Regions from separate parts of the Geodermatophilus sp. SYSU D00766 genome, predicted to be linked through region 3. Evidence: riboswitches for the same ligand, from Rfam matches in the RefSeq annotation. Region 3 holds a riboswitch; each other region holds the start of a gene.
What was found. Region 3 has a riboswitch for cyclic di-AMP ahead of ACI8AD_RS01120 (hypothetical protein). Riboswitches for the same ligand answer to the same signal wherever they lie in the genome.
Positions count from the first base shown of each region.

Region 1 (3,773 bases), on a different contig from region 3:
GGCGTACGGGATCAGCGGGCGCGGTGCCGCGGCCTACCTGGTGCGGCCCGACGGGCACGTCGGCTTCCGCACCCGGCCGGTCCGGGAGGACGCGCTGCGCGAACACCTGGCGGGGGTCTACGCGGTCTGACCCCGCCGGCAGGAACACCGCACCACCGCACCACCCAGGGGGAACCGTGACCCTCACCGGGCGCACGGCAGCAGCACCGTCCCACCCGACCGACCTCGTCCCCGGCCCGCGCGAGCGGACGCCGGGGGCGAGGTCGGACGCGTTCTGCGACCGGCTCCCGCCGTCACGGGCTCCACCCCGGGCGACCACACGTCCCCGTCGACGCGTCGGGTGGTCGCCTGCCACCTCGGCCTCCGACGGGGTGCTCCGACCCGCCCCTCCTCTCCACCCCGAACGCCGTGTCCGGAGGCACACGATGAACCACGCCCCTCCCCAGCTGGCGTCGACCGACGCCCCGACGACCTCCAGCCCAGCGCCGTCCACGTCCGCGCCGTCCACGTCCGCGCCGTCCACGTCCGCGCCGTCCACGTCCGCGCCGTCGACGGCAGCACCGCCGGCGATGTCCGCGACCATCCCCGCCACCTGGGCCTCGGCCACGTGGCGTCCGTTCCGCAACGTGATCGTGTGCCGCCTCGTCCCGGGCAGTGAGGACCGGGTCGGCTCGGTGTTCGCCCACTACGACGGGATCACCCGGCCGCAGGACCTCGGCGTCGTCGGCCGGGTCATGCTCTCCCACCACGACCTGTACCTGCACGTCCTCGAGCGCAAGGAGGACCCGGCCGTCTCCGGGCAGCGCCGCGGCCTGCCGGCGTTCCAGGCGATCGCCGAGGCCATCGCCCCCTACGTGACGCCCTACCCCAGCTACTGGGAGAACCCGTCGCACTCGGTGGCGAGGCACTTCTACACGTGGGTGCCCGAGGGCGGGGTCACCGGAGAGCGTCAGCTGACCGTCATGGTCCAGCGGATGCGGCCGGGCAGCGAGGAGGACATCGCCCGGGTGTACGCCGAGTCCGACGCCGGTCCGCTGTCGGCGGGGACGGGGATCACCGGCCGCTGGCTGTACTCCATGGAGGACGTCGTCGTGCACCTCCTGGAGCAGGACCCGGTCAGGGCCGCGGCCGTGCGGCGGGACCACGAGTCGCTGCGACCGGCCTTCGCGAAGGTGATGGCCGACCTCGCCCCCTTCGTCAGCCCCTACCGCCCGGAGACGTGGCAGACCCCCCGCGACTCCGTGGCCCGGGTCTTCCACCGCTGGACGGCTCCGGACTGGCAGCCCGGGGACTGACGCCGCCGGTCCGGACACGCTGCGACCGCCGGGACACGTCGTCCCGGCGGTCGCGGCGCGTCCGGTGACGGCGCGTCCGGTGACGGGGTGTCCGGTGTGACGGTGGTCGCACGGGGTGACCGTCCCTGCGCGGAGGGGACGGGACGTCGGCCTGTCGCGCTGCCGTCCGGGTCTCAGATTGTCACGAACGGGTCACGTCCTTAGCGTTTCGGCGTCCGGCCGGTCGTCTCGTCCCCGTCCGGGGGACCCCTGCCGGATGCCGCCGAGTCGCGCCCACGTGGGTGCGAGCCGGGGACCCACCTGCACCACCGGGGTGAGTCCCGCTCCCGGACCCCGGGAGCGGGTAGGGCACTCCCAGCCCGAACCCGTCAGCTGACCTGGTAGGCGGCCAGGGGAGAACGGAGCACAACCGCGCCGGGGCACTGCGCCCCCGCGCCCGCAGGTCCGGGACCGTCGCGCTCCCGCCTGCCACCAGCCTGCACACCCAGCCGTCGCACGCGCCTGCAGCCGGACTCCCCGTCCGGCCGGTGCCGCGCGCCCGGCTGCCGATCCCTGCCCGTCCCAGGCCCCGTGCCGCACCACATCCCGAGCCAGCGCCGTCCGGTGACGGCGCCCTCGACCGTGCCCTCCAGGAGGACGACCCGATGCACGCACACACCCACCTCGAGCCCACCGCTGCCACCGCGACGCGGCGGCGCCGCGCCCTGCACCTGCTGACCGCCACGGGGGCGATGACCCTCGCCCTGGCCTTCGGCGGGCAGGCGATCGCCCAGGCCGACGAGCCGCACTGGGGTGGCCGCGACGCCAGCTCCGACTGGAACGGCGACTGGCGCGGTGACCGGTGGGACCGCGGCGACGCGCCGGCTGCCGAGGCGGCCGCCGCCCCGGCTCCCGCTGAGGCCCCGGCCCCCGCTGAGGCCCCGGCCCCGGCCCCGGCCCCGGCTCCGGCTCCGGCTCCTGCTCCGGCGCCCGCGCCGGCCCCGGCCGCCACGGGCGAGCAGGCGTACAAGGACTACGCCCTCGCCCAGCTCGGCGGGGACAGCACCCAGTTCGGCTGCCTGGAGCAGCTGTGGGAGCGGGAGAGCGGGTGGAACCCGAACGCGCAGAACCCCAGCAGCACCGCGTACGGCATCGCCCAGTTCCTCGACTCGACGTGGGCGGGCACCGGCATCGCGAAGACGTCGGACCCGTACCGGCAGATCGACGCCGGGCTGATCTACATCGAGAACCGGTACGGCAGCCCCTGCGCGGCCTGGGCGCACTCCCAGGCGACCGGCTGGTACTGATCCGCTGACGCCGGGAGCCCCCTCCGGACGTCCGGAGGGGGCTCCCGGGGCCCGCTGCGGGACCTCAGCCGGCGCGCAGCGCCGGGTAGTCGGTGTAGCCCTCGGCGCCCGACGCGTAGAACAGGTGCGACCGGATCTCGTTCTCCGGGTGCTCCCCCGCCCAGCGCTCGACCAGGTCGGGGTTGGCGATGACCGCCCGGCCCACGGCGACGACGTCGGCGTGCGCGGCCTCGATGAGCGCCAGCGCCTCCTCGCGGGTGGTGACCGAGGCGAAGCCGCTGTTGGCCACGAGCGGCATCCCCGAGCGGCGGCGCAGCTCCTGCACCAGGTCGCCGGCGGGATCGCGGTGCAGCACGGAGAGGTAGGCCAGGCCCAGCGGGCGCAGCCGGTCGAGCAGCGAGCCGTAGGTGGCGAGCACGTCGGCGCGGTCGGGCTCGCGGGCGTCCTGGATGCCGTGCTCGGGGGAGACGCGCAGGCCCACGCGCCCGGCGCCGATCGCGTCGGCGACGGCGGTGACCACCTCGGCCACCAGGCGGGCACGGTTCTCCGGCGAGCCGCCGTACTCGTCGTCGCGGACGTTGGACGACGGCGCCAGGAACTCGTGCAGCAGGTAGCCGTTGGCGCCGTGGACCTCCACGCCGTCCAGGCCGGCCTCGACGGCGCGCTCGGCGGCGCGGGCGAAGTCGCGCACGACGTCGCGGACCTCGTCGGTGGTCAGCGCGTGCGGCACCGGGTAGGGGTGCTTGCCGGTGGAGGTGCGGGCCAGCCCGTCGATGGCGATGGCACTGGGGGCCACGACGCGGCGGCCGCCGTTGGTGTCGGGGTGGGTCACCCGGCCGCCGTGCATGACCTGCATGACGACCCGGCCGCCGCGGGCGTGGACCGCCTCGGCGACGCGCCGCCAGCCGGCCACCTGCTCGTCGGTGACGATGCCGGGCTGGCCGACGAAGGCCTGGGACTCGTGGTTGGGGTAGGTGCCCTCGGTGACGATCAGGCCGACCCCGGCGCGCTGGGCGTAGTGCTCGACGACGAGGTCGCCGGGCACGCCGGAGGAGCCCGAGCGCATGCGGGTCAGCGGCGCCATGGCCACGCGGTTGGCGAGCTCGAGGTCGCCGAGGGTCACGGGTGAGAACAGGTCCACACCGGTTCCGACACCCGCACCGCCCGCGCCATTCCGGGGTGCGGGCGGCGT
Region 1 covers NZ_JBJGYI010000022.1:29,352-33,124, forward strand. Annotated here, with positions in the region: gene ACI8AD_RS16075 (FAD-dependent monooxygenase) at 1-130, shown strand, start outside; gene ACI8AD_RS16080 (TcmI family type II polyketide cyclase) at 570-1,295, shown strand; cyclic di-AMP (ydaO/yuaA leader) riboswitch at 1,546-1,697, shown strand; gene ACI8AD_RS16085 (aggregation-promoting factor C-terminal-like domain-containing protein) at 1,940-2,581, shown strand; gene ACI8AD_RS16090 (alkene reductase) at 2,646-3,722, opposite strand.
Region 1: it holds a riboswitch for cyclic di-AMP, as region 3 does, so the genes downstream of both, ACI8AD_RS16085 (aggregation-promoting factor C-terminal-like domain-containing protein) here and ACI8AD_RS01120 (hypothetical protein) in region 3, are expected to answer to the same signal.

Region 2 (3,773 bases), on a different contig from region 3:
ACCAGCCCGCTGGCGCTGGCCAGCGCGTACTCCACGTTCGCCGCGAACGGCACCCAGTGCGACGTCGTCCCGGTGACCGCCGTCCTCGACGCCACCGGACAGCCGGCCGTCGGTGCCGACGGCGAGCCGCTGCCGGTGGGGGACCGGTGCACGCCCGAGGCCATCCCGCCGGGCGTGGCCACGACGATGAACCAGATGCTGCGCAAGGACGTCGAGCCCGGGAACCCGGGGCAGACCGGGTCGCGCGCCTACGTCCGCGGGCACCAGATCGCCGGCAAGACCGGCACGTCGCAGGACAACTACTCGGTGGCCTTCGTCGGCTACACGCCCGAGATCACCGCGAGCGTCATGGTGCTCAACCCCAAGCAGAACGAGGACGTCGGCGGGTTCGGCGGCGGCAAGGGCGCCACGATCTGGCACGACGCGATGGAGCCGGTCCTCACCGCCCGGGGGAGCGGGGAGTTCCCGCCGGCCGACGAGACGGTGCAGAACGGCAACACCCGCCCGGTGCCCGGCTGCGGCGGCGTGCGCGCCTGCGAGCGGGCGCTGCGCGAGGCCGGGTTCACCCCGCAGACGCTGCGGGTCGACAGCGACGAGGCGGCCGGCACCTTCCTCGGCACCAGCCCGCCGCGCGGTGCCCGTGCGGTGCCCGGCCAGGTCGTGTCGATCCTGGTGAGCAACGGCAGCGACTACGTCGAGCCGGAGCCCGACCCCGCACCCCTCCCGGCGCCCGAGCCCGAACCGGCCCCCGAGGCGCCGGCGCCCGAGCCGGCCCCGGTGCCGGAGGCGCCCGCACCGGAGCCCGAGGTGCCGACGGTGCCCGTCCCCGAGCCGGGACCCGAGCCGGAGGTGCCCCCCACGGCGCCCGCGGAGCCCGCGCCCGCGGCGCCGCCTCCACCCGCCCCGCCCCAGGTCCCCCCGGAGTGGGGCGGGGCGCCGGCCGCGTGACGGCGGCCGAGCCGCTCGTCGAGTGACTGGGTGAGCAGCCACCCGGCCAGCAGCACCAGGTGCAGCAGGAACAGCCACAGGCCGACGGCGACCACCGCCCCGACGACGACCAGGCCGCCGAAGGGGGCACCCAGGTCCAGCGGCAGGGACAGGAACACCACGAAGCCCTGCAGGAAGCCCGACAGGCAGGCCGCGGTGAACAGCGCCCCGCTGGTCAGCGCACCCCAGCGCAGCTGGCCGCCCGAGACGACGCCGAACCCCCACAGCACCGGCACGGTCAGGACGAACAGCACGGTGTAGTAGCCGACGGCGAAGCGGCCGAGTGCCGCCCCGACGCCGTCCTCGCGGGCCAGGTCGGCCATCACCCGGGCGGCCAGCAGCAGCGGGTAGAGCAGCAGCGGCGTGGCGACGACCAGCGGCAGGGTGAGCAGCCGGCCGCGCCAGCCGGTCAGGTTCTCCCGGCGCTGGCTGAAGCGCAGCAGCGCGCGGCGCAGCCCCTCGCCGTAGAAGGTCAGCGGGACCAGCGCCAGGACGAAGCCCAGCAGGTCGAGGTGGGTGCCGGCCTCGACCAGCCGCTCGACCGCCTCCGGGGCGCCCAGCGGCGTGGGCAGCAGCTCGGTCAGCCGCGCGGTGAGCGCCCGCACCTCCTCCGCCGAGGTCACCAGAGCGGTCAGCCGTACGGCGACCAGCAGCAGCGGCACCACCGCGATGCCCGCGTAGAAGGTCAGGCCGGCGGAGATGAGGGCGAGGTCGCGGCCGCGCAGCAGCCGCTGGGCCCCGCGCAGCAGGGTGTGCACCTCGGCGCGCAGGCGGGCCGCGGTCCACCTGCGTTCCGGAGTCACCCGCTCATGGCACCAGCCCCCGCGGGCGCGCGCCCGTCGGAGTGGCGCCGGTGCGGTGCTCAGTCCTCGGAGCTGTCGTCGGTGGTCGGCGCGTCGTTGCCGGGATTCGGGCCGGTCTCCTGGCAGCTGGCGTCGTTCTCGTTGCTGGCGTTCTCGCCGCTGGCGTCGCAGTTGGTGGGCCCGCGGGAGAAGTCGGTGTTGTCGCCGCAGGCGGTGAGGGAGCCGAGCAGCGCGAGCACGACGAGCGGCCGGGCCAGGCGCATCCGCGTGGAGGAGGACATGCCCTGACTCCTACACGCCCCGGCGGCCGGTCAAACGGGCGGGGTCCCGCGTGTCCGTAGCCGCACCACCACGGAACGTCACCGATGTGATTACACCGCGGTGATTGTCACGGGTCCGTCACGCCCCTTACTCTGTGTGTGTCCAACGGGGCGCTCCGTCACTGACCTGGGTGACACCCCGAGGACGCCGTCGAGCCGGTGCGCCCCTCGGGTGCGCCGGGCCGGGGACCCATCGCAGTCCTGGGGTGCAGCGCGTGTCCGCACGCGCCGGGCGAGTCCACGCCCGAACCCGTCAGCTAACCCGGTAGGCGGCCTGGGAAGAGGAGAACCACCGCGTGGCGTCCCTGCGCACGTCCGTCCCCGGCGCGACCGGCCGCCCGCACCGCCGGCCCGGCCGCCGCGCCGCCCTCGTCCTCGCCGGGGCCCTCGGTCTCGGCGTCGGCGTGGGGGTCGTCCCGTCCGCGGCCCTGGCCGAGGAGCCCACCACGGCGGCCGAGGCCGCGCAGCTGGTGGCCGCCCGCGGGCACGACCTCGAGGTCGTCACCGAGCAGTTCAACGAGGCCCGGGAGGCACTGGCCGCCCAGCAGGCCGCGGCCGAGGCCGCCGCCGCGTCCCTTGCCCAGGCGCAGGCCGAGGTCGACACCGCCCGCCGGCAGGTCGTCGGGATCGCCCGGTCGGCCTACACCGGCAACGGCATGGGCTCGTTCCAGGCCCTCATGACCAGCGAGGACGCCGACGAGTTCGTCAACCGCGTCAGCCTCCTGCAGGGCGTCGCCGGCTACCAGGGCGAGCTGCTCGGCCAGGCCGTCGCGGCCACCGAGACCGCCACCGCCGCGCAGACCGCGGCCGCCGAGGCCGCCGCCGAGGCCCAGCGCCAGTACGACGCCGTGGCCGCCCAGCAGGCCGACCTCGAGGGCCAGATCGCCGCCTACCAGGCCGACTTCTCCCGGCTCAGCGCCGAGGAGCAGCGCGCCGCGCTCGAGGCCGCCGCCGCCGCGCACGCCGCCGGGGACCAGCGGGCCAGCCGCGACGAGGACCGCGAGGAGCCCGCCGCCGAGGAGGCCCCCACCGCGTCCTCCGCGCCGGCCGCGGCCCCGGCCCCGGCCAGCGGCGTCGCCGGCACCGTCGTCGCCACCGCCATGGCCCAGCGCGGCAAGCCCTACGTGTGGGCGGCCGCCGGGCCGGGCTCGTTCGACTGCTCCGGCCTGACGCAGTACGCCTTCCAGGCCGCCGGGATCAGCCTCCCGCACTCCAGCAAGATGCAGTCGCAGATGGGCACGGCGGTGTCGAAGGCCGACCTGCAGCCCGGTGACCTGGTCTTCTTCTACAGCCCGGTCAGCCACGTGGGCATCTACATCGGCAACGGCCAGATGGTCCACGCGCCGACCTCCGGCGACGTCGTCAAGGTGGCCAGCATCGACTCGATGGGCAGCTACTCCGGAGCCCGCCGCATCGGCTGAAGGACCACCCTTCCCCCCACGCCTCGCACGGTCGGCGCGGGACCCTGGAGGGCGGCCGCTCCGGCACGTCACCGGGGTCACAGCGGGACGGGGAGCCGGGGGACCGGCTGCCGCGTTGGTCCCTGCGGAGCTGCCGCCGACGCCTGAGGACCGCGTACCGATGAACCCCCGCACCGTCGCCACCGCCTTCCGCGTCGTCGCCGTCGCCGAGGCGCTGTCCTGGGTGGGCCTGCTCGCCGGCA
Region 2 covers NZ_JBJGYI010000006.1:81,753-85,525, forward strand. Annotated here, with positions in the region: gene ACI8AD_RS07595 (transglycosylase domain-containing protein) at 1-948, shown strand, start outside; partial or broken gene ACI8AD_RS07600 (YhjD/YihY/BrkB family envelope integrity protein) at 972-1,790, opposite strand; gene ACI8AD_RS07605 (hypothetical protein) at 1,850-2,071, opposite strand; cyclic di-AMP (ydaO/yuaA leader) riboswitch at 2,263-2,399, shown strand; gene ACI8AD_RS07610 (C40 family peptidase) at 2,407-3,531, shown strand; gene ACI8AD_RS07615 (DUF3817 domain-containing protein) at 3,692-3,773, shown strand, end outside.
Region 2: it holds a riboswitch for cyclic di-AMP, as region 3 does, so the genes downstream of both, ACI8AD_RS07610 (C40 family peptidase) here and ACI8AD_RS01120 (hypothetical protein) in region 3, are expected to answer to the same signal.

Region 3 (3,773 bases):
ATCGGCGGCGCCGCGGTGCTGGCCGGCCGCGTGATGACCGGCAGCTCCGGCTGGGCCGGCGAGATCGGCCACGTCTGCGTCGACCCGGCCGGGCCGGACTGCCCGTGCGGGTCGACGGGGTGCCTGGAGCGCTACGCCGGCCGGCTGGCGCTGCTGGCCGCCGCCGGGGTGCCCGCCGACGCCGGCCCCGCCGAGCTGCGGTCCCGGGCCGAGGCCGGCGACCCCGGTGCCCGCCGCGCCCTGGACAGTGCGGCGTGGGCGCTCGGCGTCGCGCTGGCCGGGGTGGTCAACGTGCTCGACATCCCCACGGTCGTCCTGGGCGGGCACCTCGCCGAGCTCACCGGCCTGCTGCGCCCGCGGCTGGAGGAGCACCTGGCCCGGCGGGTGCTCTCGGCCCGGTGGCGCCGGCCGGAGGTGGCGGCGGGCGGCACCACGCCGGCCGCGGGGGCGACCGGCGCGGCGCTGCGCGCCCTCGACGCGGTGCTCGAGGACCCGGTGCGGTGGCTGGGCGGGATCCCTCAGCCGGTGTAGTTGACGTGCACGTGGTCGTAGTGGTTGGCCGTGGCGCTGCCCCGGTCCTCCATCTGCGACCACGAGCCGCCGGGCGAGGAGAGCATCTTCTGCTCGTAGATCAGGTAGTCGACGCCGAGCTCGTCCCAGTGCGCGATGTGGTACTGCACGATCGCGTCACCGAGGGCCGTGTCGCTCATGACCATGTAGTCCAGCGCCAGGCCCGAGGGGTGCCCACCGGGGTCGGTCGCGCTGGCGCGGGTGCCGCCGAGGGTGATCGAGGCGGCGCCGGGGACGTTGCTGACCACGGCGTCGGCGGCGGCCTGCACCACCGCGCGCACGGGGCCGGAGGTGTTGGTGATCCGGGCGACCCGCGACGCCGTGGTGCCGGTGGCCGAGGACGACGAGGAGGACGCCGCCGCCGGGGCGGCCTCGGCGGACCCCTGGTCGGCCGAGGCGGCCTGCTCGGCCTCCGCGGCGGCCTGCGCCTGCGCCGCCTCGGCGGCGGCCTGCGCCTCGGCGGCCGCCTGGGCCTCCGCCGCCGCCTGCGCCTCCGCGGCGGCCCGCGCCGCGGCCTCGGCGGCCTGGGCGTCGAGCACGGCCTGGTCGGCGCCGGCCTGCGCCTGCGCGGCGGCGGTCTCGGCGGCCTCGCGGCTGCCGCGGCTGGCCGCGAGGGCCTCCAGCGGCTGCAGGTCCTCCGGCTGCACCGGCGGTGCCTCGGCGGCCGGGCCGGTGCGCGCGGGCAGGCCCAGCGCCTGGGCGACGGTCACCGTCTCCGACGTCCCGGCCTGCGCCTCGGCGGCCGGGTCGGGGGCGACGAGCACGTTGGCCAGCAGTGCGCCGGCGGCCGCCACGCCCAGCAGCAGGGCGGGCCGGCGGACGGGCGGGCGGCGGCGCGCGGGGCCGTCGGGGGTGTCGGGCGAACGGCGGATCTCGGCGGTGGCGGCGTCCGTGCCGGTGGTGCGGGCGTCCATGCGGTGGGGGTGCTCCAGGGGGAGGCACGGCGCGGCCGGGGCGGCGCCGTGGTGGGGTGCGGGCAGGAGGCGGCACGGCCGTCGCGCGCGACGCGGGCGCACCGGCGTACGCCGTCCGGGAGGCCCGGACGGGCGCGGTGCGGCGTCGGGGACGGCCGGGCGCGGTCAGATGCGGGAGCGCACCCGGGTGCGGCGGAGCCGGCGGGGTGGTGCGGTCGTGCTGCAGAAGCGCGCCATCCGGCGGCTCTCCGTTTCTCCCGATGGCCGCCTACCGGGTCAGCTGACGGGTTCGGGCGGGAAGCAGCCCTACCCGCGGCCGGACGGCGTCCGGCGTGCGGGATTCACCCCAGTGGTGCGGTGGGTCCCCGGCTCGCCCCGGAGGGCGACTCGGCGGCATCCGTCCGGACTCCCCGGACGGGGACGCGACGACCGGTCGGACGGCGGCCACGGTAGTGGCCGTTACCGCTCCGTGACAATCTCGGCCCGGGCGAGCGTGACGAGCGTCGCGTCCCCGCCCGGCGTGTCGCCGGCGCCGCGCCCGGCCCGGCTCAGCTGCCGAGCAGCCGGCGCAGCCAGTCGACCTGGGTGCGGACCGACCACAGCGCGACCCGGCCGGGCACGGTGACCGCGACGCGTGCCAGCCGCGCGCCCAGCCGCAGCAGGTCGGCGTACTCGGCCGGGCGGGGCGCGGCGGCTGGACCGCGGCCGGCGGCCCCCGGCGGTGCCGGGGGACGCCCGGCCGGCGGCCCGGGGTCGGGCGCGGGCTCGCTCCAGGCCTCGGCGTCGGGGGTGCCGGACTCGGGCACCAGCAGGTCCAGCGCGGTGCGGCGGCGCGGGTCGCGCAGCGAGGCGAAGGAGGGGATGGCCGGGGAGTCGGGGCCGCCGTCGTCGTCGGCCGGCGGCGCGAGCCGGTCGTCGCGCGCAGGCGTCGCGGCGCGGGGCAGGGTGGTGGGCGGCTCGGGCACGACCCGGCGGATCGCGGTGACCAGTCCCGCGCCGAGGCCGGGGACGGCGGCGAGCTCGCGGCGGGTGAGGGCGGCGAGCGCGGCGACGTCGGTGATGCCGGCGCGGGTCAGCGCGGTGACCGCCCGGGTGGGCAGGCCCAGCGCCTCGATCGTCCCCGCCGTCGCGTCCCCGGGTGAGCTGGTCGGCATGGCGGAGGACCCTAACCGCCGCCGCTCAGCCGGCCGCGCCGGTGTCGGGGGCCGGAGGGGCGCCGGCCGGTGCCGACGACGTCGCCGACCCCGCGGACGACGGCGGGGACGACGCGGGTGCCGACGGCTCCGACGTGGCCGCGTCCGTCGGCGCAGGGTCCGACGGCTCCGGGTCCGACGGCTCCGGGTCCGTGGTCGTCGGGTCGGTGGGCGGGGTGCCCGTGGGCGCGGTGTCGGTCGGCGTGGAGCCGGTCGGAGCCGTGTCCGTCGGCGTGGTGTCGGTCGGCGTGGTGTCGGTCGGTGTCGTGCCGGTCGGCGCCGTGTCCGTCGGCGCGGCGTCCGTGGGCGCGGCGTCGGTCGGTGCGGTGTCCGTCGGTGCGCTGTCGGTCGGCGCCGTGTCCGTCGGCGCGGGCTCTGCGGGCGCGGGCTCCGCGGGTGCGGTGGCCGCCGGTGCGGGGGCCGGCCCGGACAGCGCGCTCTCGGGTGCCGTCCCGCCCGCGCTCCCGGCCGGCGCGCCGCCACCGGGCGCCGGGGCCGGCGCCGAGGGTGCGGTGGCGACGACGAGCGTCACGACGTCGCCGCGCTGCAGCGGGACACCCACCGGGTCCAGGTCGGCGACCGTGCCGGGTTCGACGGCCGTCGTCTCCTCGGTCCGCTGCTCGACGGTGAGCCCGAGCGCGGAGAGGTCCGCGGCGACCTCGTCGGCGGGGCGGCCGACGTGGTCGCTCGCCGTCAGGACGGTCGCGGTGGCCGCCGCCGCGCTGCCCCCCGCGCCGGCGCTGGTCTCCGCGGCCTGCGCCGGGGCCGGGTCGCCGCCCGAGCCGCCCGGCCACAGGAGGACCGCGAGCAGGCCCACCAGCAGCAGCGCCAGCACCGGGGTCAGGACGAGCAGGCGCGTGCGCCGGCGGGCCGCCACGCCGCCCGGCGCGGGAGCTGCCGGCACCTCCGCCGTCTCCACGGGATCGGCCGCGACGGCGCGGGTCGCCGGCGGGGCGGGCGGCGCCGGCCGGGCGGCCTGCTCGATCGTCTCCTCGACGGCGGTGAGGAACGCACCGGCGTCGGGGAGCCGCTCGCCGGGGTCCTTGACCAGCGCGGCGCCGATGAGCGAGCGGACGCGCGGCGGCACGTCGTCGGG
Region 3 covers NZ_JBJGYI010000001.1:247,934-251,706, forward strand. Annotated here, with positions in the region: gene ACI8AD_RS01115 (ROK family transcriptional regulator) at 1-531, shown strand, start outside; gene ACI8AD_RS01120 (hypothetical protein) at 519-1,484, opposite strand; cyclic di-AMP (ydaO/yuaA leader) riboswitch at 1,734-1,887, opposite strand; gene ACI8AD_RS01125 (DNA-directed RNA polymerase subunit alpha C-terminal domain-containing protein) at 2,033-2,638, opposite strand; gene ACI8AD_RS01130 (serine/threonine protein kinase) at 2,664-3,773, opposite strand, start outside.